DNA from 3 places in the Micromonospora desertarenae genome. Region 2 is predicted to be linked to each of the others. Evidence: riboswitches for the same ligand, from Rfam matches in the RefSeq annotation. Region 2 holds a riboswitch; each other region holds the start of a gene.
What was found. A riboswitch is a leader RNA that binds a small molecule or an ion and turns the genes downstream of it on or off. The one in region 2 is predicted to bind cobalamin.

Region 1: linked by a shared signal. The riboswitch ahead of SM577_RS24570 (energy-coupling factor ABC transporter permease) and the one ahead of bluB (5,6-dimethylbenzimidazole synthase) in region 2 are both predicted to bind cobalamin.
Region 3: linked by a shared signal. The riboswitch ahead of cobN (cobaltochelatase subunit CobN) and the one ahead of bluB (5,6-dimethylbenzimidazole synthase) in region 2 are both predicted to bind cobalamin.

Annotation. Positions count from the first base shown of each region.
Region 1 covers NZ_JAXCFQ010000013.1:104,923-111,878, forward strand. The annotation lists gene SM577_RS24550 (PepSY-associated TM helix domain-containing protein) at 1-1,366, shown strand, start outside; gene SM577_RS24555 (energy-coupling factor ABC transporter ATP-binding protein) at 1,338-2,180, opposite strand; gene cbiQ (cobalt ECF transporter T component CbiQ) at 2,177-2,920, opposite strand; gene SM577_RS24565 (energy-coupling factor ABC transporter substrate-binding protein) at 2,920-3,240, opposite strand; gene SM577_RS24570 (energy-coupling factor ABC transporter permease) at 3,237-3,917, opposite strand; cobalamin riboswitch at 3,948-4,119, opposite strand; gene SM577_RS24575 (GNAT family N-acetyltransferase) at 4,478-5,038, opposite strand; gene SM577_RS24580 (MFS transporter) at 5,323-6,579, shown strand; gene SM577_RS24585 (pyridoxal phosphate-dependent decarboxylase family protein) at 6,672-6,956, shown strand, end outside.
Region 2 covers NZ_JAXCFQ010000004.1:140,513-147,468, forward strand. The annotation lists gene SM577_RS09400 (discoidin domain-containing protein) at 1-2,841, shown strand, start outside; gene SM577_RS09405 (crotonase/enoyl-CoA hydratase family protein) at 2,920-3,684, opposite strand; cobalamin riboswitch at 3,887-4,079, shown strand; gene bluB (5,6-dimethylbenzimidazole synthase) at 4,115-4,750, shown strand; gene SM577_RS09415 (Rieske (2Fe-2S) protein) at 4,845-5,696, shown strand; gene SM577_RS09420 (LysM peptidoglycan-binding domain-containing protein) at 5,940-6,956, opposite strand, start outside.
Region 3 covers NZ_JAXCFQ010000008.1:169,704-176,659, reverse strand. The annotation lists gene SM577_RS18605 (LacI family DNA-binding transcriptional regulator) at 118-1,104, opposite strand; gene SM577_RS18600 (MFS transporter) at 1,259-2,470, shown strand; gene SM577_RS18595 (hypothetical protein) at 2,629-2,964, shown strand; gene SM577_RS18590 (MBL fold metallo-hydrolase) at 2,981-3,700, opposite strand; cobalamin riboswitch at 4,012-4,141, shown strand; gene cobN (cobaltochelatase subunit CobN) at 4,461-6,956, shown strand, end outside.

The sequences.
Region 1 (6,956 bases), on a different contig from region 2:
GCACTTCTACGCCGGCATCCTGGTCGCCCCCTTCCTGCTGGTCGCCGCCCTGACCGGCCTCGCCTACACGATCACCCCGCAGCTGGACCGGGCCCTCTACGGCGACGAACTCACCACCACCGCGGTCGGCGGTCCACCCCAGCCGCTCGCCGTGCAGATCACCGCGGCCCGCGCCGCGCACCCCGGCGGCACCCTCGCCGCCGTGCAGCCGGGCATCGGCGACACGACCACCCGGGTGGTGTTCTCCCAACCCGACCTCGGCGACCGGCAACACACCGTCTACGTCGACCCGTACAGCGGCGCGGTGAAGGGGCAGCTGACCACCTGGTTCGGCGCCACCCCCGCCACCACCTGGCTGGACGACCTGCACCGCAACCTGCACCTGGGCGACCTCGGCCGGCACTACTCCGAGCTCGCCGCGAGCTGGCTGTGGGTCCTCGTCCTCGGGGGGATCGTCCTGTGGTGGCGTCGCCGCGGTCCCACGCGTGCCCGCGCCAGGCACCTGCTCGTGCCCGACCTGGCCGCCGGCAAGGGGGTACGGCGCACCCGGGGCTGGCACGCCACCACCGGGGTCTGGCTCGTCGTCGGCCTGCTCTTCCTCTCCGCCACCGGTCTGACCTGGTCCCGCTACGCCGGCGCGAACTTCAGCGCCGGCCTGGCGGCCCTGCGCGCCGGCACCCCGCAGCTCTCCACCAGCCTCACCGGCACCCCGGCGGACGCCGGCGGCGCGCACCACCACGGCGCGTCCGCCGCCGCGGCCGTGGACCCGGCGACCTACGACCGGGTGCTGGCCGTGGCCCGGGACGCCGGCCTGGCCGGCCCGGTGGAGATCATCCCCGCCGAGACGGCCGGTACCGCCTGGACGGTCACCCAGACCGACAACACCTGGCCCGTCGCGAAGGACCGGGTCGCCGTCGATCCGGTCGCCGGCACGGTCACCGCCCGCAGCGACTTCGCCGACTGGCCGCTGCTGGCCCAGCTCAGCAGCCTCGGCATCCAGGCCCACATGGGCGTGCTGTTCGGCCCGGTCAACCAGATCCTGCTCGCCGCGCTCGCCCTCGGCCTGCTCTGCGTGATCGTCTGGGGATACCGGATGTGGTGGCAGCGCCGCCCCACCCGTGCCGAGCGGCGTTTCCCGCTCGGTGCTCCGCCCGCCCGCGGCGGCGTACGGCGGCTGCCGGTCTGGGCACTGCTGCTCGGCGTGCCGCTCACGGTGGCCGTCGGCTGGGCGCTGCCCTGGTTCGGCGTCACCCTGCTCGGTTTCCTCGTCGTCGACGTGATCCTCGGTGCGGTAGCCCGCCGACGCCGCCGCTCCGCTCCCGTCCCGGCGGCCGGCGTCAGGGCGCCCGCTCGGGGTCGCCGGTGAGCAGGGTGGCGAGTTCGGCGGCGGAGCGGGGCCGGTTCCCGGCCAGGCCGGGGACCCGGTCCAGCAGCCGGTGCACCAGCGGGGCCCAGGCGGGCAGCAACTGGGCCGCGGTGAGCAGCCGCGGGTCGGCCATCCCGTCCGCCGTCGGCATGGTGCGTACCCCACCGCCGGTCACCACGGCCATGGTGTCCGCCCAGCGGTACGCGAGGTCGAGGTCGTGGGTGGACAGCACCACCGTGGTGCCGGCGGCGTGCAGGTCGTCCAGCGTCCGCAGCAACGCCTCCACCCCGGCCGGGTCGAGCCCGGCCGTCGGCTCGTCCAGGATGAGCAGCCGGGGCCGCATCGCCACGGCGCCGGCGATGGCCACCCGCTTGCGCTGGCCGTAGGAGAGCAGGTGGGTGGGCCGGTCGGCGACCGCCGTGACGCCGAGCGCGGCCAGCGCCTCGTCGCAGCGCCGGCGGACCTGCTCGGCGGGCAGCCCGAGGTTGACCGGTCCGAACGAGACGTCCTGCCGGACGCTGGCGGAGAAGAGCTGGTCGTCCGGGTCCTGCACCACCAGCTGGACCTGCTGCCGCAGCGCGCGCAGCCCGGCCCGGGTGTGCCGTACCCGGTGGCCGGCGACGGTGACCTGCCCGGAGCCGGGCCTCAGCGCGCCGGCCGCCAGCTTGAACAGGGTGGTCTTCCCACCGCCGTTGGGCCCGACCACAGCCAGCCGCCGGCCCGCCTCGACGCGCAGGTCGACGCCGGTCAGGACCGGGCGGCCCGGCTGGTAGGCGTAGTGCACCCCGGCCATCTCCAGCAGCGGGCCGGTCACCACCGCGACCCCGCGACGGCGGTGGCGACGACGATGGTCACGAGCAAACCCACGGTGGCCGCCACGAACGGCGGTGACATCCGGCGGGCTTCCACCTGCACCGCGAGCGATCCGGTGTATCCGCGCAACGCCAACCCCTCCTCGAGCCGCCGCGCGCGGCTGAACGCCCGGACGAACACCGCACCCGCCTGCCCGGCGAGGGACGCGTAGGCGGTGCGCCAGGTCCGGAAGCCGAGCCGCGCCGCCTGCGCCTCCCGGACCGCGCGCACGCTGTCCACGAGCAGGAAGAGCATCCGGTACGTCAGCGCGGCGACCTCGGTGACCGCCGCCGGGATCCCCAGCCGGTGCAGCCGGGGCAGCACCTCCGACAGCGGGGTGGTGGCGCTGAACAGCAGCAGGCAGGCCAACGCCGCCACCGACCGTCCGGCGGTCTGCGCCGCGAGCGCCGGGCCGGCCGGGTCGACCGCCAGCCGGGCCGGCGCCGGCATCGTCACCAGCAGGGGCACGGTCGAGGTGGCCACGAAGAGCAGCGGCACCCGGGCCGCCCGCAGCAGCACGGCCGGCGACACCCTGGCGGGGCCGAGCAGCAGGGTGGCGGCGGCCCCGCCCGACAGCACCGCACCCGGCCACGGCGGCAGCGCGACCGCGCAGGCCAGCAGCCCGAGGGAGAGCAGCGCCTTCTCGGCGGGGTGCCGCGGCCGCCAGGGACCGGTGTGCGCCGCGACGTCGAGCGCGAACACTACTCGCGCGGCTGCTCGGCGGCGGTGCTCCGCTGCCGCTGCCGGGTCCGGGCGACCCCGAAGTAGTAGCCGAGGAACCCGGCGCCCAGCGCGGCCTGGAGCGCGAAGAGCGCGGACTCCACCTCGCCGGACGGCGGCTCGTAGATCGGCGCGAACCACGGCTCGTAGTCCGGGTGGTCGTCCACGATCGCCTGCTCGGCCAGGGCGTCCGCCCCGGTGAAGGGCTCGTCGCCCGACCCGAGTCCGAGTGCCACCGGCGCCACCGCCAGGGCCAGCACCGCGAGCAGCAGCACCAGGTTCGTCCGGGTGAAGCGCTTCATGCCCGTACCTCCGCCGGCGTCCGCAGCACCCCGAGCCGGCGCAGGTCGTCCCCGCTGGTCCGGGTCAGCAGGCGTACCACCAGCACGGAGAGCAGCCCTTCGCTGATCGCCAGCGGGATCTGGGTCACGGCGAAGATCCCGCCGAACTTCGCCAGCGCGGCGACGAACCCGGCCGCCGGGTCGGGAAACGCCAGCGCCAACTGGACGCTGGTGACGCAGTACGTGGCGAGGTCACCCAGCGCCGCGGCGGCGAACACTGCCACGTCCATCCCGCCACCGGCCCGGCGGACCAGGGCGTAGACGGCGAAGGCGACCCACGGGCCGACGATCGCCATCGAGAAGATGTTGGCGCCCAGTGTGCTCAACCCGCCGTGGGCCAGCAGCACCGCCTGGAACAGCAGCACGATGCCGCCCAGCACACTCATCACCGGTGGCCGGAACAGCACAGCGCCCAGCCCCGTGCCGGTGGGGTGCGAACACGACCCGGTCACCGACGGAATCTTCAACGCGGACAGCACGAACGTGAAGGCGCCCGCCGCTCCCAGCAGCAGTTTCGAATCCGGATCCCGGCGCACCTGCCGGACCAGCGTCCGGCTGCCATGGACGACGAACGGTGCGGACACCGCGAACCACGCCGCGGCCTGCACCGGGGGCAGATAGCCCTCGGCGATATGCATGGAACGACCTTCCTCTCCAGCACCTCGTGGATGAGATCACTCGTCAAGGCCGGTCTCCTGGCTCCCGGATCAACGCTCCCTCCGGCCTTCCCGGGCCCGGATGGGCCCAGTGGCGTCGTCGGAGATCGCTACCCGGTCACAGTGGCGAGGGCCGCGCCGGTCTCACACCGGCTTCCCGTGCACCTTGACGGCGAGAGGCTATCGGTCGGTCATCCTGCGGGCAAGCCGCCGCCGCCGGCCCGGGCACCCGCCGTCCGCCGGCCGGCGCCTCGCGGCCCTGGTCAGAGCGGGTGCCCGGAGCATCGGCGCCAGCTGGGAATTCGTGGCGCGCGGGCCGGCCCGCCGGCCGGTCGCCGGACCCGACCGGCGGGCAGCGGCCCGGGGGTGAACGATCGGTGAGACGAAGCCGACAGCGGACGCCACGGGTGTCGGTCAGCGACGCGACCGGCATCTCGTGTCGTCGGCTCCCCTCGGCGGTGGGTGTCCCACGCAGCCGGTTCGACTGCCGCGGCGGTGGCGGGAGCGGACCGGTGGGCGTGCGGGACCGCCCCGACGGCGGTTCAGGCCGGGGTCGGGTGGTCCGCCTCGAACCGGGCCCGGGTCAGGAAGGCGAGCTGGGCGCGCTTGTCCGGCATGTCGACCTCGGAGCCGAAGGTGAAGCCCTCGGCCTCCAGGCGGCGCAGGGCGAGGTGGTTGCGCACGTCCGGCTCGACGACGATCCGCTGCGCGGCCGGGTCACGGAACAGGAATCGGGCGAGCGCCGGGCCGACGGCGGTGGTCAGGCCGCGTGCGTAGCGCCGGCCGGGGTTGAGCAGCAGGTGCATCCCGATGTCGCCGGGCTGGACCGGGTAACGCTCGCCCACCGGGTCCGCCTCCGGTTGGTAGGTCTGGAAGAGCCCGACCGGTTCACCGTCGACCATGATCAGGTAGGCGTGGTGGGTCGGCAGGCTGTCGATGAACGCGTAGATCTCGCGTACCTGGTCGACCGTGTGCGTGCCCATCCCCCAGAACGAGTTGCGGGGCTGGGTGACCCAGCCGTGCAGCAGGTCGGCGTGCCGGTCGGGGTCCACGGTCACGAGCGACAACTCGCCGAGATCGGAGATCTTCTCCTGGTATGTCATGGTGCGGGGTCCTTAGCTACGGGGTGCGGACGGGCGAGGCCGTGCTGCCGGTTGACCGTCGACGTCGTCACCCCGTGGCCGCGGCACTCCCGCGCGCCATCGACGAGGCTCGACGCCATCGCGGATCGGAGGGAGGGCGACGCGCGTTCCGTCGAGCGCCCAACTTAGGCTAACCTGCCCTAACGAAGGCTGACCTTACCTGGAGGGTGCGTGAAGCGGAACTGGGCGGCTCTGACGCTCGAGGCCATGCGTCAGCTCACCTCGCTCGGCCACCGGAGCGCCGCATGAAGGGCCGTCTCGGCACGCTCACCGCGCTGTACGTCACCCAGTACCTCGGCATCGGCTTCATCACCGTCGGGCTGACCGCCATCCTGCGCGACGGCGGGACGTCGCTGGACACCCTGGCGCTGCTGCAGATCGTCGGTCTGATCTGGCCGATCAAGTTCCTGTGGGCGCCGATCCTCGACCGCTACGGTTCCCGGCACCGCGGCCACTACCGGTCCTGGTTGCTGGTGTTCCAGGCCGCCCTGGTGCTGGCTCTGCTGGCGCTGCTGCCGTTCACCCGCCCCGCCGAGCGGCTCGGCCCGGTCGTCGCCATCTGCGCCGCGTACGTCTTCTTCTCGGCCACCCAGGACATCGCCGTGGACGCGGTCGCCGTCCGGCTGCTCGCCGAGTCGGCCCGGGGCGTCGGCAACGGCATCCAGGTCGCCGCCAGCTACCTCGGCAACCTGCTCGGCGGCGGCGCCTGCGTGCTGGTCTACGACCGGTTCGGCTGGGCGCCGGCGGTCGGCCTGCTGGCCGCGCTGACGGCGGTCGGGCTGCTGGTGGTGTGGCGGTTCCGGGAGCCCCCGCGCACCGACCGGGTGCCCCGGGTCGGCGCGGCCTACCGGGCGCTGCTGTCGGTGTTCGGCCAGCCCGGTTGCCGGTGGTGGACCTTCGGTGTGGTGCCGCTGGTCTACGTCGGCGCCGGGATGGCGTACGCGCTGGTCACGCCGGCCCTGGTCGACGCCGGCTGGTCGCTGGGCCGGGTCGGCGTGGTGACCGGGGTGGTGACCAGCGCACCGGCCATCGTGGCCGGTCTGCTCGCCGGCCTGGGGATCGGGCGCCTCGGTCGCAGCTGGGTGCTCGTGGCCGGCGGGGTGGCGCTCGGGCTGTCGACGGTGCTGCTGCTGCCACTGATGAACGGGCACGCGCCGCTGGCCGGGACGGTCGCCGCCCTCTGCTGCTTCCTGGCGGCGTACACGGTGGCGAACGTGGTGCTCTACACGGTCAACATGGACTACTCGCGGCCGGACACCGGCGGCACCGACTTCACGGTGCTGTCGTCGTTCGGGTTGGTCTGCTCGTTCGTGGCGTCCTCGGTCGGGCTGGCGGCCGCCGAACGGGTGGGCTACCCCGCGGTCGCGGTCGCGTCAGTGGTCCTGGTGGCGGCCGGGGTCGTGCTCGGCCTCGCGCACCAGCGGCGGCACCGCCCGCCGCGGACCCCGGTCGAGACGGCCGACCAGCGCCCGGTCGTGGGCGACGTGACCCCGGTGGGATGAACCGCCGACCCCCTACTTGACGATCTATTAGGTTAGGCTAACCTAACTGCGGCGCTCGCGCCCATCATGTCCACCTCGACCTGAGGACCTGCATGAGCCTGACCGGAAGCACGCTCGACAGCTCGTCGACCGGGGCCGTCCCCGACCTGTCCGCCGCTCGGGCCCACCTGTTCAACGCCGGTTCGGTCGCGCGCTACCAGCGCGTGCTGAGCCAGGGCGTGGACCGGGTGGCCGACCGGGTGGCCGGCGCGGACCGGCCGTTCACCGGCGTCACGCCGGAGGCGTTGGCTCCCCTGATCGCCGGCGTCGACCTGGACCGGCCGTTGGGTGACACCGACGCCGCCCTCGACGAACTGAGCGAGCTCTGGCTGCGCGAC
Region 2 (6,956 bases):
TCGGCGAACAGCAACACGGTGACCCGCACCGGCAGCACGCCGGGCGGCAGCAACCTCGCGGTCGACAAGCCGATCACCGCCTCGTCGATGGTGCACGTCTTCGCCGCGGCCAACGCCAACGACGACGACGTCACCACCTACTGGGAGGGCGCGCCCGGGGCGTACCCGAGCACGTTGACCGTGGCGTTGGGCGCGAACGCGAGCATCAGCGCGCTGGTGGTGAAGCTGAACCCGGACCCGGTCTGGGGCCCGCGTACGCAGACCTTCCAGGTGCTCGGCCGGGAGCAGTCGGCCTCCGGGTTCGGCACGCTGGTCGGCTCGGCGACGTACTCGTTCAGCCCGGCCAGCAGCAACACGGTGACCATCCCGGTGTCGGCGACCGCCGCCGACGTCCGGCTCCAGTTCACCGCCAACTCCGGCTCGTCCAACGGCCAGGTCGCCGAACTCCAGGTGATCGGCGTGCCGGCGCCGAACCCGGACCTGACCGTCACCGGGATCACCGCAGCCCCCGCCGCGCCGGTGGAGACCGACGCGATCACCCTCTCCGCCACCGTGCGCAACGCCGGCACGGCGGCCTCCGCCGCCACCACCGTCGACTTCCACCTGGGTACGACGAAGGTCGGCACCGCCTCGGTCGGGGCGCTGGCGGCCGGCGCGTCGACCACCGTCTCGGCGAACATCGGGCCGCGCAACGCCGGCAGCTACCAGGTCGGCGCCACCGTCGACCCGGCGAACACGGTGATCGAGCAGAACGAGGCGAACAACGGCCACACCAGCCCGACCGCGCTCACGGTCAGCCCGGTGGCCAGCTCCGACCTGGTCGCCTCGGCGGTGACCTGGTCGCCCGGCACGCCGAGCGCCGGCGCCACTGTCAGCTTCGCGGTGACCATCCGCAACCAGGGCACTGTCGCCTCGGCGAGCGGCGCGCACGGCATCACGCTGACCGTGCTGAACGACACCGGCGCGGTGGTCCGTACGCTGACCGGCTCGTACACCGGCACCATCGCCGTCGGGGGCAGCGCCGGCCCGGTCAACCTGGGCACCTGGACCGCCGCCAACGGCCGGTACACGGTCCGGGTGGTGCTCGCCGACGACGCCAACGAACTGCCGGTGAAGCGGCAGAACAACACCAGCGACCGGTCGCTCTTCGTGGGCCGCGGCGCCAACCTGCCGTACGACATGTACGAGGCCGAGGAGGGCTCGGTCGGCGGCGGGGCACAGGTGGTCGGGCCGAACCGGACCATCGGCGACCTGGCCGGGGAGGCGTCCGGCCGGCGGGCGGTGACCCTGAACAGCACCGGCGCGTACGTCGAGTGGACCACCCGGGCCCCGGCCAACGCCCTGGTGACCCGCTTCTCCATCCCGGACGCGCCGGGCGGCGGCGGGATCACCTCGACCTTGAACATCTACGTCAACGGGGTGCTGCACAAGCCGATCAGCCTCACCTCGAAGCACATCTGGCTGTACGGCGCGGAGGCCAGCCCGAGCGACTCGCCCAGCGCCGGCCCGCCCCGGCACATCTACGACGAGGCGAACATCCTGCTGGACTCCACCATCCCGGCGGGCAGCCGGATCCGGTTGCAGAAGGACCCGGCCAACAGCACCACGTACGCCATCGACTTCGTGAACCTGGAGCAGGTGGCGCCGCGGGCCAACCCGGACCCGGCGCGGTACCGGGTGCCGAACGGGTTCAGCCACTCCGACGTGCAGAACGCGCTGGACGCGGTCCGGATGGACACCACCGGCAACCTGATCGGCGTCTACCTGCCGGCCGGCACGTACGAGACAGCGCAGAAGTTCCAGGTCTACGGCAAGGCGGTCAAGGTGGTCGGCGCGGGCATGTGGTTCACCCGCTTCCAGACGCCGGTCGGCCAGCAGAACACCGACGCCGGCTTCCGGGTGGAGTCCTCGGCCAGCGGGTCGTCCTTCGAGCACCTGGCCTTCTTCGGCAACTACACCAACCGCATCGACGGCCCCGGCAAGGTCTGGGGCGAGCTGCGCGACGTCGACAACCTGACGCTGGACAACGTCTGGGTCGAGCACACCGTCTGCGCGTACTGGGGGGTGAGCGTCAGCGGCCTGAAGATCACCAACAGCCGCTTCCGGAACACCTTCGCCGACGCCGTCAACATGACCAACGGCAGCACCAACAACCTGGTCAGCAACTCCGAGGGCCGGTCCAACGGCGACGACGCGTTCGCCCTCTTCTCGGCCGTCGACCAGGGCGGGTCCACGGCCAACCACGGCAACGTCTTCGAGAACCTGACCGCCACGCTCACCTGGCGGGCGGCCGGGATCGCCGTGTACGGCGGCTACGACAACATCTTCCGCAACCTCTACATCGCGGACATGCTGACGTACTCCGGCATCACGATCAGCTCGCTGGACTTCGGCTACCCGTTCATCGGGTTCGGCGCCAGCCCGCCGACCCAGTTCCAGAACATCTCGCTGATCCGGGCCGGCGGTCACTTCTGGGGTGCGCAGACCTTCCCGGCGATCTGGGTCTTCTCGGCGTCGAAGGAGTTCCGCGGCATCCGCGTCTCGGACGTGGACATCGTCGACCCCACGTACTCCGGGATCATGTTCCAGACGAAGTACAACGGGGGCCAGCCGGAGAACCCGATCACCGACACGGTCTTCACCAACGTGTCGATCTCGGGGGCCCGGCGCAGCGGTGACGCGTTCGACGCCAAGTCGGGCTTCGGCATCTGGGTCAACGAGATGCCGGAGCAGGGTCAGGGCCCGGCCGTCGGCTCGGCCACCTTCGTGAACCTGCGGCTGACCGACAACTGGCAGGACATCCGCAACACCACCTCCACCTTCACCATCAACCGCAGCTGAGCGGCACCGGATCGGGCGCCGCCGGGAGGACCAGCCTCCCGGCGGCGCCCGTCCCTCGGCTCCGATGCGGTCGCGGCGTCAGTCGGCCGGGGCGCCGTGCCGGCCGGCGCCGGCAGTGAACCGGGCCGCCCCGGCCGCCGCGTCGGCGGCCAGCGAGTCCATCCCGTACGCCAGCTCGGTGGCGAGCGCCGCCGGCTCCGGCAGGCCCGCGCCGGCCAGCACCGAGGCCCGGTCGTTGCGCAGGCAGGTCTGCGGGTGCCGGGCGATCTCGGCGGCCAGCCGCTCGGCCGCCGCCCGCGCCTCACCCGGCGCGACCAGCCGGTTCACCAACCCCATGGCGTACGCCTCGTCGGCCGGTACCGGCCGGCCGGTGAGGATCAGGTCCATCGCCCGGCTCTCGCCGACCAGCCGGGGCAGCCGGACCGTCCCGCCGTCGATCAACGGCACCCCCCACCGCCGGCAGAACACCCCGAGCACCGCGTCGGACTCGGCCACCCGCAGGTCGCACCAGAGCGCCAGCTCCAGCCCGCCGGCCACCGCGTACCCGGAGATGGCGGCGATCACCGGCTTGGTCAGGGTCAGCCGGGTCGGGCCCATCGGGCCGTCGCCCTCCGCCTCGACCCGGTTGCCGCTGGGCGTGCCGATCGCCTTCAGGTCGGCCCCGGAGCAGAACGTGCCGCCGGCGCCCCAGAGCACGGCCACCGCCGCGTCGGGATCGGCGTCGAAGGCCCGGAACGCGTCGGCCAGTGCCCGGGCGGTCGGCCCGTCGACGGCGTTGCGCGCCGCCGGCCGGTCCAGGATCACCGTGGTCACCGGCCCGTCCCGCTCGACCCGTACGCCCATCGGCACAGCATGCCCCCGGCGGTGCCGGCACGCCAGGGGGTGACCGTCAGTGGTCTCGGGCTCCGTCCCTTCGCACCACGGTCGCGCCGAGCGCGGCCCCGACCACTCAGGAACCACAGTGGTTGTGGGGCTCCGGCCCGCGACCGGATTACCACCCGCCCGGGTGTCCGGCGACCGGGCGCGGGGCTAGCATCACCGACGGCACGATCATGCGAGGTGCCCCGCGCGAGCGGGGAGAATCGGGAAGCCGGTGGAAATCCGGCACGGGCCCGCCGCGGTGACCGGGGAGCCACCGTCCACGCGCAGCAGCGCAGCCACTGGCCCGACGGCCGGGAAGGCGGGCGGCCAGGCGTCGATCCGGGAGTCCGAAGACCGGCCTCGCGTCCGGTGCCCACGCCGGGGCGTGGGCCGAGCGCAGCGGGAGCCTGCCCTGAACACCGAGCTGTACGACGTCATCCACCGCCGCCGGGACGTGCGCGCCCAGTTCACCGGCGCGCCGGTGCCCGAGGAGGTGCTGCACCGGATCCTCACCGCGGCGCACGCCGCGCCGAGCGTCGGCTACTCCCAGCCCTGGGACTTCGTCGTGGTCCGCGACCCCGAGCTGCGGCGCCGCTTCCACGACCACGTACGCACCGAGCGGGAGACGTTCGCCGCCACGCTGGACGGCGCGGCGGCCGAGACGTTCGCCCGCATCAAGATCGACGGCGTGCTGGAGTCGACCCTGTCGATCGTGGTCACCTACGACCCGGCCCGGGGCGGCCCGGCCGTGCTGGGCCGCCACGCCATCGCCGACACCGGGCTCTACTCGGTCTGCCTGGCCATCCAGAACCTCTGGCTGGCCGCCACGGCCGAGGGACTCGGCGTCGGTTGGGTGTCCTTCTACCGGGAGCCGTGGCTGGCCGACCTGCTGGGGATCCCGCCCGGCATCCGGCCGGTGGCCTGGCTCTGCCTGGGCCCGGTCACCCACCTCGAGTCCGTGCCCGACCTGGCCCGGCACGGCTGGCGGCAGAAGCGGCCGCTGGCCGACGCCGTCCACCAGGACCGCTGGGCGGAACCGGCCCGGTGATCCCGGACCGGGCCGTCGCCCGGTCGCCACGCACCGCGGCGGATCCGTCACCGCCGACCGGTTTGCGACCGCGAACGCCGGGAAGTCGGTACGGGTGCGAGCACTGTTGACGAAGATCGAACAGAACACCCGGCTGGACCGGGTGGGTGACCGGTTGCAGCGTGCGGTGCAGGCGACGCTGCGGCCGCAGCGGGTCCGCGACCTGCTGCACGGGGTGTGGCTGGGCCATCCGCTGCACCCGGCGATGGTGCAGGTGCCGGTGGGCGCCTGGATCAGCGCGGCGGTGCTGGACGTGCTGCCCGGGCAGCAGCGGGCGGCCACCACGCTCACCACGCTGGGCACGGTGAGCGCCCTGCCGGCGGCGGTCGCCGGCCTCAACGACTGGGCCGCGCTCGCCCCCGACCAGCGCCGGGTGGGCCTGGTGCACGCCGCGTCCAACACCGTCGCCCTGGCCTTCTACGCCGGCTCGGTGAGCGCGCGCCTGCGCGGGCGGCACGGGCTCGGCCGGGCCCTCGGCATGATGGGGCTCAGCGCGGCCAGCATGGGCGCCTACATCGGCGGGCACCTGGCGTACAAGCAGGGCGCGCAGGTCAACCAGAGCATCTCCGAGATGCACCGGATGAGCGGCGGCTGGCACCCGCTGGGCGACATGGCGGCCCTGCCGCAGCGCCAACTGATCACCCGGGAGATCGACGACGTGTCGGTGATCCTCTACCGGCACGACGACGACGTCACGGTGATGCTGGAGCGCTGCCCCCACCAGAGCGGCCCGCTCGGCCAGGGTGAGGTGCAGGTGGTCGACGGGCACGAGTGCGTGGTCTGCCCGTGGCACGGCAGCACGTTCCGGCTCAACGGCGGCGAGGTCGTGCACGGCCCGTCCGGCAACGACCAGCAGATCCTGCAGACCCGGATCCGCGAGGGCGTGCTGGAGGCCCGCCTCCCCTGACCCGCGACGCGGGTGGTGAGGTCGCGCGGCGGTAGGTCGGCGCGCCGCCGCCCGAGCGGGCCGCTGCCGCAGAGTCATCACGCTCTTCTGGATGTACTGCCGGGTCCGAGGTGACCGTCGGTGACGGTCTGCCTGTCCGGTCCGGTCGGGGGTCGGTCTCTGACGTGTCGGCGCTGGGTTGTCGGGCGCTCAGGTCGGTGCTGGGCGCGGTCGTCGGGACGGCGGCTGCGTCGGCTCGGCCGGCTAGTCGCGGCGGTGCCGACCCACCGGGAGTTCTCCGGCGCTCGCCTGCGCCCCGGTCCGGCCGCGTCCGGTGGCCGGGCGGCGCCGCAGCCCGAGGACCGCGCCGATCTGGGCGCCGACGATGCTGGCCACGGCGAGCACGGCGGAGACCGCCAGCGGCCGGTTCATCCGGTCCGGCTCACCCGCCCGGGCCGCCCCGACCGTCACCGGAGCGCCGCCGGGAGCCTCGGCCGCCGGCGGCGCCACGCCCGGCCGTTCCCGCGTCGTCTCCGCCGACCCCGGCGCGGCCCGGTCGGAGCCGGCCTTCCCCTGGGTCGCCCGACCGGGCGTGGTCGGGGCCGCGGTCTGCTGGCCCGCGCCGGCCTGGCCGGGGTTCGGCTGGCCCGGTGCGACCTGACCTGGGGTCGGGTGGCCGGGGCGGGTCGGGCGGGCGACCAGTCGGCCGGTGGCGTGCGGACGGGCGCCCCGGTCGCTGGCCTGCGCTGGCAGCTTCAGCAACTGGCCGGGGCGGATCCGGTCCGGGTCGTCCAGCCGGTTGAGCCGGGCCAGCTCCCGGTAGTCGGCGAACTCGCCCAGGTAGCGCTCGGCGACGGCGCCGAGGTAGTCCCCCTTCGCCACCCGGTAGACGGGCGCGCCGGCGACCGGCGCGCGGCTCCCCGACCCGCCCGCACCCGACCCGCCCGCGCCGGGCGGCAGCGCGCCCGACTCGCTCGCGCCGGGTGGCAGCGCGGGCGACGCGATCGAGTACCAGGCCGCTTCGGGCGCCGAGGGCGGGACCGATGCCGGTACCAGCGGCGCGACCGCGGCCGGCTGGGCGTACGGCTGCATGGTGGCGGTGGCGGCGCTCGCCGCCGGGGCGGCGGCGACGATCAGCGCGACCGACCCGACCAGCGCGGCCGCCGCGCGCTGCTGGCGGCTCATCCCGGGCAGCCGGGGCGCCGGCCGGCGTAGCGCCTGCGCTGCCAGCTCGACCAGCACCGAGAGGGTGAAGGTGGCCCAGCCGAACCAGCCGGCCAA
Region 3 (6,956 bases), on a different contig from region 2:
GGCGCTCGCCCTGCGGCCGGTCGCCGTGGCGCGGATGCCGGAACGGGAATCCGCTACGGCCGCCCGGCCGGGCCGCCGCGGCCGTCCGGCCCCAGCCCAGCCGCGGCCGGTCCGGTCCTAGCCGCTGACCCGGCGGATCAGCCGGGACGGGAACACGGTCACCGGCGGCGCGGGCCGGCCGGCCAGCGCGGCGGTCGCCGCGGCCGTGGCGATCTGCGCCACCGGGTGGGTCGCGGTGGTCAACGCGGGCGTGGTCATCGCGGCGAGCGGGATGTCGTCGAAGCCGGTCACGGCGACGTCGCCGGGCACGCCGACGCCGTCGCCGCGCAGCCGGTCGATCACCCCGAGCGCGGTGGCGTCGCTGATCCCGACGATCGCGTCGGTGTCCGGCCAGCGCGCCAGCACCTCACCGGCCGCCGTCCGGCCCCGGCTCGCGGTGAAGTCGCCGGGCACCAGCCGCACCGGCAGCCCCGCGTCCCGCATCACCTGCTGGTACGCCCCGACCGAGCGGCCGGCGCAGGAGAGCCAGCGCGGGCCGGTCACCATGGCGATGCGGCGGCGCCCGGTGGCGTACAGGTGGCGGACCGTGGCCGCCGTGCCACCGCCGTTGTCCACGTCGAACGAGGGCACCAGGGCGGAGCCGATGCCGATCGAGGCCACCCGGCCGCGCAGCGCCCGGGGGATCGCGGCGAGCATCGCCTCGGTGGTGTTGACCAGGACCAGCCCGCCCACGCTGCGGTCCTCGGCCAGCCGGCGCAGCCCGGCCGGCTCCCGGGTCGGCAACCAGTGCAGCACCACCCCCAACCCGTACGGCGCGCAGACCCGCGCCGCCGCGCCGACCACCCGGTCGACGTACGGGTCGTCGAGGACGCTGGCGTCGGCGCCCGCCACCACGACCACCAGCCGCACGCCGCTGCCCCGGACCAGCGCCCGGGCGGCGAGGTTCGGCGCGTACCCGAGCCGGTCGGCGGCCGCGTTGACCCGGTCGCGGGTGACCGGCGCGGCGTAGCCGGTGCCGGCGAGCACCCGCGAGGCGGTGGCCCGGGAGACCCCGGCCGCCGCGGCGACGTCCTGGAGGGTCGGTGGTCGGCGTGCCGTCGTCATCGCTGTCCTCCCCGTGGTCGGCCGCCCGCCGGCGGTCCCCACCGCATCATCCCGCGCCACGGGGCCGGTGGGTAAGGGGTGGCACCGGGTTGTGGTGAGAACGCTCTCAGGTGTGCGATCGAGGGGAAGTGCGTCCACCGGAAGGAAACCCGCCGTGAGTCCCGCCACCGCCCCACCCGCCGCACCGGCCCCGGCCGTGCCCCGATCGGTGCTCGCCGCCCGTACCGGCGTGGCCGTGGTGTTCGCCCTCAACGGCCTGGCCGTGGCCACCTGGTTCGGCCGGGTGCCGGCGGTCCGCGAGGCGCTCGGGCTCAGCGCCGGCCGGCTCGGGCTGCTGCTGCTCGCGATCTCCGCCGGCGCGCTGCTCGCCATGCCCACCGCCGGCCTGGTGGCCCAGCGTCTCGGTACGTCCCGGACGGTGGCCGCCTCCACCCTGCTCGTCGCGGCCGGCCTCACCCTGGCCGGGTTCGCCGGCCTCGCCGGCTCGCTGATCGGGGTGGCGGTCGGTCTCTTCGCGCTCGGCTACGGCTCCGGCACCTGTGACGTGGCGATGAACGTCGAGGGCGCGGCCGTGGAACGACGGCTCGGGCGTACCGTCATGCCCCGCTTCCACGCGGCCTGGAGTCTCGGCTCGGTGGCCGGCGCGGCGCTCGGCGCCGGAGCCGCCCGCCTCGGCCTGCCGATCGCCGCCCACCTGACCGCGATCGCCGTGGTGGTGCTGGTCGGCACCGTGCTGGCCGCCCGGTCGTTCCTGCCGGTGGCGGAGAGCACGACGGCCCCGGCTCCGGCCCGCCGCCGGCGGGACCTGCTGGCCGCCTGGCGGGAGCCGCGCACCCTGCTGGTCGGCCTGCTGGTGCTGGTGATGGCGTTCGCCGAGGGCAGCGCCAACGACTGGCTGGCGGTCGCCTTCGTCGACGGCCACGGCCTCAGCGAGGCGGCCGGCGCGGCGGTCTTCGGCGTCTTCGTGGTCGGCATGACACTGGGCCGGACGGTCGGCACCCTGGCGCTGGACCGGTGGGGTCGGGTGCGGGTGCTGGTCGCCACCATCCTGCTCGCCACCGTCGGCGCCGCCACGGCGGTGCTGGCCGGATCGGGGCCGGTGGCGATCGCCGGCGTCGCGCTCTGGGGCGTCGGCGCCTCGCTCGGCTTCCCGGTCGGGATGAGCGCGGCCGCCGACGACGAGGAGCGGGCCCCGGCCCGGGTCAGCGTGGTCGCGGTGATCGGCTACACCGCGTTCCTCGGCGGGCCGCCGCTGCTCGGGATGCTCGGCGACCGGGTCGGCACGCTGCAGGCCCTGCTGGTGGTGCCGCTGCTCCTGGTGCCCACCCTCGCCCTGGTCCCCGCCCTCCGCCCCCCGTCCCGCTGACCCGCGACGGTGGTCACCACGATCGCTCAGCAGGTGGTCGTCGACGCCCACCTTCCGGCGGACGATCCCCGGTTCGCCGCGCAGGGGGCTCTCAGGGAGTGTCCAGGGGGTTGCCAGGCAGGGGTGGTGCACTGGGAGGGCGAGGAGAGGAGCGGGGCATGGGCTGGTTCAGCCGGCGGCCGCGGGCCGCCGAGGGAGCGGTGACGAAACTCGACCGGGAGGCGACCCGCGAGGACCTGGCGGCGCTGGAGGCGTTCGTGACCAGCCGCCGGGGCGTGGAGTTCTACCTGGAACCGGAGACCACGGCGACGGACACCACGGTGGTGGCGATCGCCCACGACGGCGAGTGGATCCGCCGCCGGACCGGCACCCCGCGGGCCGCCGGCGCGATCGCCCGCAAGCACGCGGTGCCGCTGTACGAGGCGGCCCGCACCGGCTACCCGGAGCGGATGCGCGCCTGGAACCGGGCCCACCCGGAGCGGCGCGCCCGCTGACCGGACGAGGGCGGGTTCACGCCTCGGCGGCGACCGCCGCGCGCGCCTCGTCCAGCGTCATCGGCGGCTGGTGGCTCGCCACGTACCACTGGACGTCGTCGCTCAGCAGCCGGCGTACCAGGCCCAGGTCGGGCCGGTCCGCCGGGGTGCGCAGGTGTGCCGGCGGCGGGTAGTAGGCGTCGCCGAGCAGCAGCACCCCCGAGTCCGGCACGGTCACCACGGTGGAGTCCGGTGCGTGTCCGCCCCCGACGTGCCGCACCCGTACGCCCACCGGCAGCTCCAGCTCGTCGGTGAAGGTCCGGGTGGGCGGCAGCACCGCGAAGCCCTCCCACGAGTCGACGGCCAACGCCCGGGCCCGGAAGCTGGGGCCGAGCCGCGGATTGGCCCGCACCTGCTCGCGCAGGTACCGGTGGCTCCACGGCCGGGCCGCCTCCTCGCGCAGCAGCCGCTCGCCGGCGACGTGTCCCACGATCTCCACGTCCGGCCAGGCGCAGGCGCCCCAGACGTGGTCCCAGTGGTGGTGGGTGTAGACCAGCCAGCGCGGCGCCGGCAGCCCGGCGGCGCGCAGCGCGGCCTGGATCTCCCGGGCGTGCGCGGGGCTCTGCCCGGCGTCGATCAGCACGCTGCCCCGGTCGTCGGCGACCAGCGCGACGCCGGCCTGTACGGCCGCCGGATCGGGGTCGCCGGGGCAGAGCCAGACTCGCCCGGCGAGGTGCTCGAACCTCATGTCGATCATCGCGACACCTCCTCGGACGGGTGCGGAAAACGGCTGTCCGCCAAGATCCTAAACCCCGCCGGAGATCGGGCTCCCGGCACGTCGGCCGCGCCGCCGGCATCCCCCTCCGCGTGCCCTCTGCCCGGCGTCAACCCACGCGGCCTCAGCGGGCGGGAACCGTTGCGTGGGTTGACGCAGAGCCCGGGTGGTGGAGCGATGCGGCTCCGCGCGGATCGGAGCGGTTCGACGGCGGCGCAGGGCGACGCGGGGCGGCGAGGGCGCGTTGACCGGTACCCGGCGGGTGTGGCAGCATTCCCGGCCTGACGGCAGTGAAGGAAGCCGGTGCGATTCCGGCGCGGTCCCGCCACTGTCACCGGGGAGCGATCCCCCCTCGTGAGTCACGGCCGTGCGTGCGCGGTTGGAAGGCCGGGGGTGAGCGTCGATCCGGGAGCCAGGATACTTCGGCCGTCGGGAGTTGACCCCAGGGCGTGGACACCCGAGGAGGACCCGATGACGCACCGCGTCTCCATCGTCGGCGGCGGCCGCCGTACCCGGCCCGGCCGCGCCAGCGCACCCGCCGCCTTGAGCCGCCGCGCCGCCGCGCCCGCCGCGGGCCGCCGCACCGTCGTTCACCGCTGAGTTCCGCACCCTGCCGCGTCCCGGCACCGGCCCGCCGCCGGTGAGCCGGCCGCCGGCGCCGCCCGTCCGCTGAACCAGCACCCGTCCCGCCGCGCCCGGCCGCCTCCGTCGACCGGGTGGGCGTCACTCTCCGGAGCCATTCGTGCGCATCCTGCTGCTCTCCACCGCCGACACCGACCTGCTCGCCGCCCGGGCCAGCGGCGCCGACTACCGGCTGGCCAACCCGGCCCGGGTCGCCGCCGACGCCGTGCCCGCGCTGCTCGACGGCGTCCACCTCGCGGTCGTACGCCTGCTCGGCGGCCGGCAGGCGTGGCCGGACGGGCTGGCCACGGTGCTCGCCTCCGGCGTGCCCACGGTGGTGCTCGGCGGCGAGGCGGTGCCGGACGCGGAGCTGATGGCCGCCTCCACCGTGCCGTCCGGAGTGGCCACCGAGGCGCTGGCCTACCTGGTCGAGGGCGGGCCGGCCAACCTCGCCCAGCTGGCCCGGTTCCTCTCCGACACGGTGCTGCTCACCGGCGAGGGCTTCGCCCCGCCCGCGCCCACCCCGGCCTACGGCGTGCACGGCGAGCACCCCGCCGACCCGGACCGGCCGACCGTCGGCATCGTCTTCTACCGGGCGCACGCCCTCGCCGGGAACACCGCCTTCGTGGACACCCTGGCCGCCGCGGTCGACGCCGCCGGTGGCAACCCGCTGCCGATCTTCTGCGGCTCGCTGCGCGGGCTCACCTCGGGCGCCGGGCCGCTGGGCCTCTTCGCCGGCTGCGACGCCCTGCTGGTCACCGTGCTCGCCGCCGGCGGCACGGTCGCCGCGGACGCCTCCGGCGGCGGCGACGAGGACGCCTGGGACGTGGGCGCGCTCGCCGCCCTCGACGTGCCGGTGATCCAGGCGCTCTGCCTGACCAGCACCCGGGAGCAGTGGGCCGGCAGCGACGCCGGACTGTCCCCGCTGGACGCCGCCATGCAGGTGGCCGTCCCCGAGTTCGACGGCCGCATCATCAGCGTGCCGTTCTCGTTCAAGCGGATCGACGCCGACGGGCTCTCGGGCTACGTCGCCGACCCGGAACGCGCCGCCCGGGTCGCCGGCGTCGCGGTGCGGCAGGCCCGGCTGCGGCGGCTGCCGAACGCGCGGAAGCGGGTCGCGGTGGTGCTCAGCTCATACCCGACGAAGCACTCCCGGGTCGGCAACGCGGTCGGGCTGGACACCCCCGCCTCGGCGGTCCGGCTGCTCGGCGCGCTCGCCGAGGCCGGCTACCACCTCGGCGACGCCCGTGTGCCCGACGACGGGGACGCGCTCATCCACGCCCTCATCGCCGCCGGCGGGCACGACGTCGAGTGGCTCACCCCCGAGCAGCTCGCCGCCGCGCCCGCCCGGGTGCCCGGCGACCGCTACCGCCGCTGGTTCGACCAGCTGCCCGCCGAGCTGCGCGAACGGATGCGTGAGCACTGGGGCGAGCCCCCCGGCGAGCTCTACACCGACGGCGGGGACATCGTGCTGGCCGGGCTGCGGTTCGGCAACGTCGTGCTGCTCATCCAGCCGCCGCGCGGCTTCGGGGAGAACCCGATCGCCATCTACCACGACCCGGACCTGCCGCCCAGCCACCACTACCTGGCCGCGTACCGGTGGCTGGCCGCGCCGGTCGCCGACGGCGGCTTCGGCGCCGACGCGGTGGTGCACCTGGGCAAGCACGGCACCCTGGAATGGCTGCCCGGCAAGGGACTCGGGCTGGCCGCCGGCTGCGCCCCGGACGCCGTCCTCGGCGACCTGCCGCTGGTCTACCCGTTCATCGTCAACGACCCCGGCGAGGGCACCCAGGCCAAGCGCCGCGCGCACGCCGTGGTCGTGGACCACCTGGTGCCGCCGATGGCCCGCGCCGAGACGTACGGCGACCTGGCCCGGCTGGAGCAGCTGCTCGACGAGTACGCCACCGTGCAGGCCCTCGACCCGGCCAAGGTGCCCACCGTGCGGGCCCAGATCTGGGCGCTGGTGCGCGCCGCCGAGCTGCACCACGACCTGCACACCGAGCAGATGCCCGGCGAGGACGACTTCGACGACTTCGTGCTGCACCTCGACGGCTACCTGTGCGAGGTCAAGGACGTGCAGATCCGCGACGGGCTGCACGTTCTCGCCGCCGCGCCCACCGGCGAGCCGCGGGTGAACCTCGTCCTCGCCGTGCTGCGCGCCCCGCAGGTCTGGGGTGGCCGGTACGCGCTGCCCGGCCTGCGGCAGGCGCTCGCCGCCGCGTACGGGCTGGACGAGCAGGCGCTGCTCGCCGCGCCCGGGGAGCGGCTGACCGCGCCGGAGGCGCTGAGCGACACCGTCGACGGGCCGGCCGGCACCGCCGCCGACGCGGTGGACCTGATCGAGGCGCTCGCCCGGCGGCTGGTGGTCGGCATGGAGACCCTCGGCTGGGCGCCCGACAAGGTCGACGCGGTGGTCGAGGAGGTCACCGGCCGGGCCGTCCCGGACGCCGCCGCGGTGCTCCGCTTCGCCGCCACCGAACTGGTGCCCCGGCTGGAGCGGACCACCGACGAACTGGCGCACACGCTGGCCGCGCTCGACGGCCGGTTCGTGCCGCCCGGCCCGTCCGGCTCGCCCACCCGCGGCCTGGTCAACGTGCTGCCCACCGGGCGGAACTTC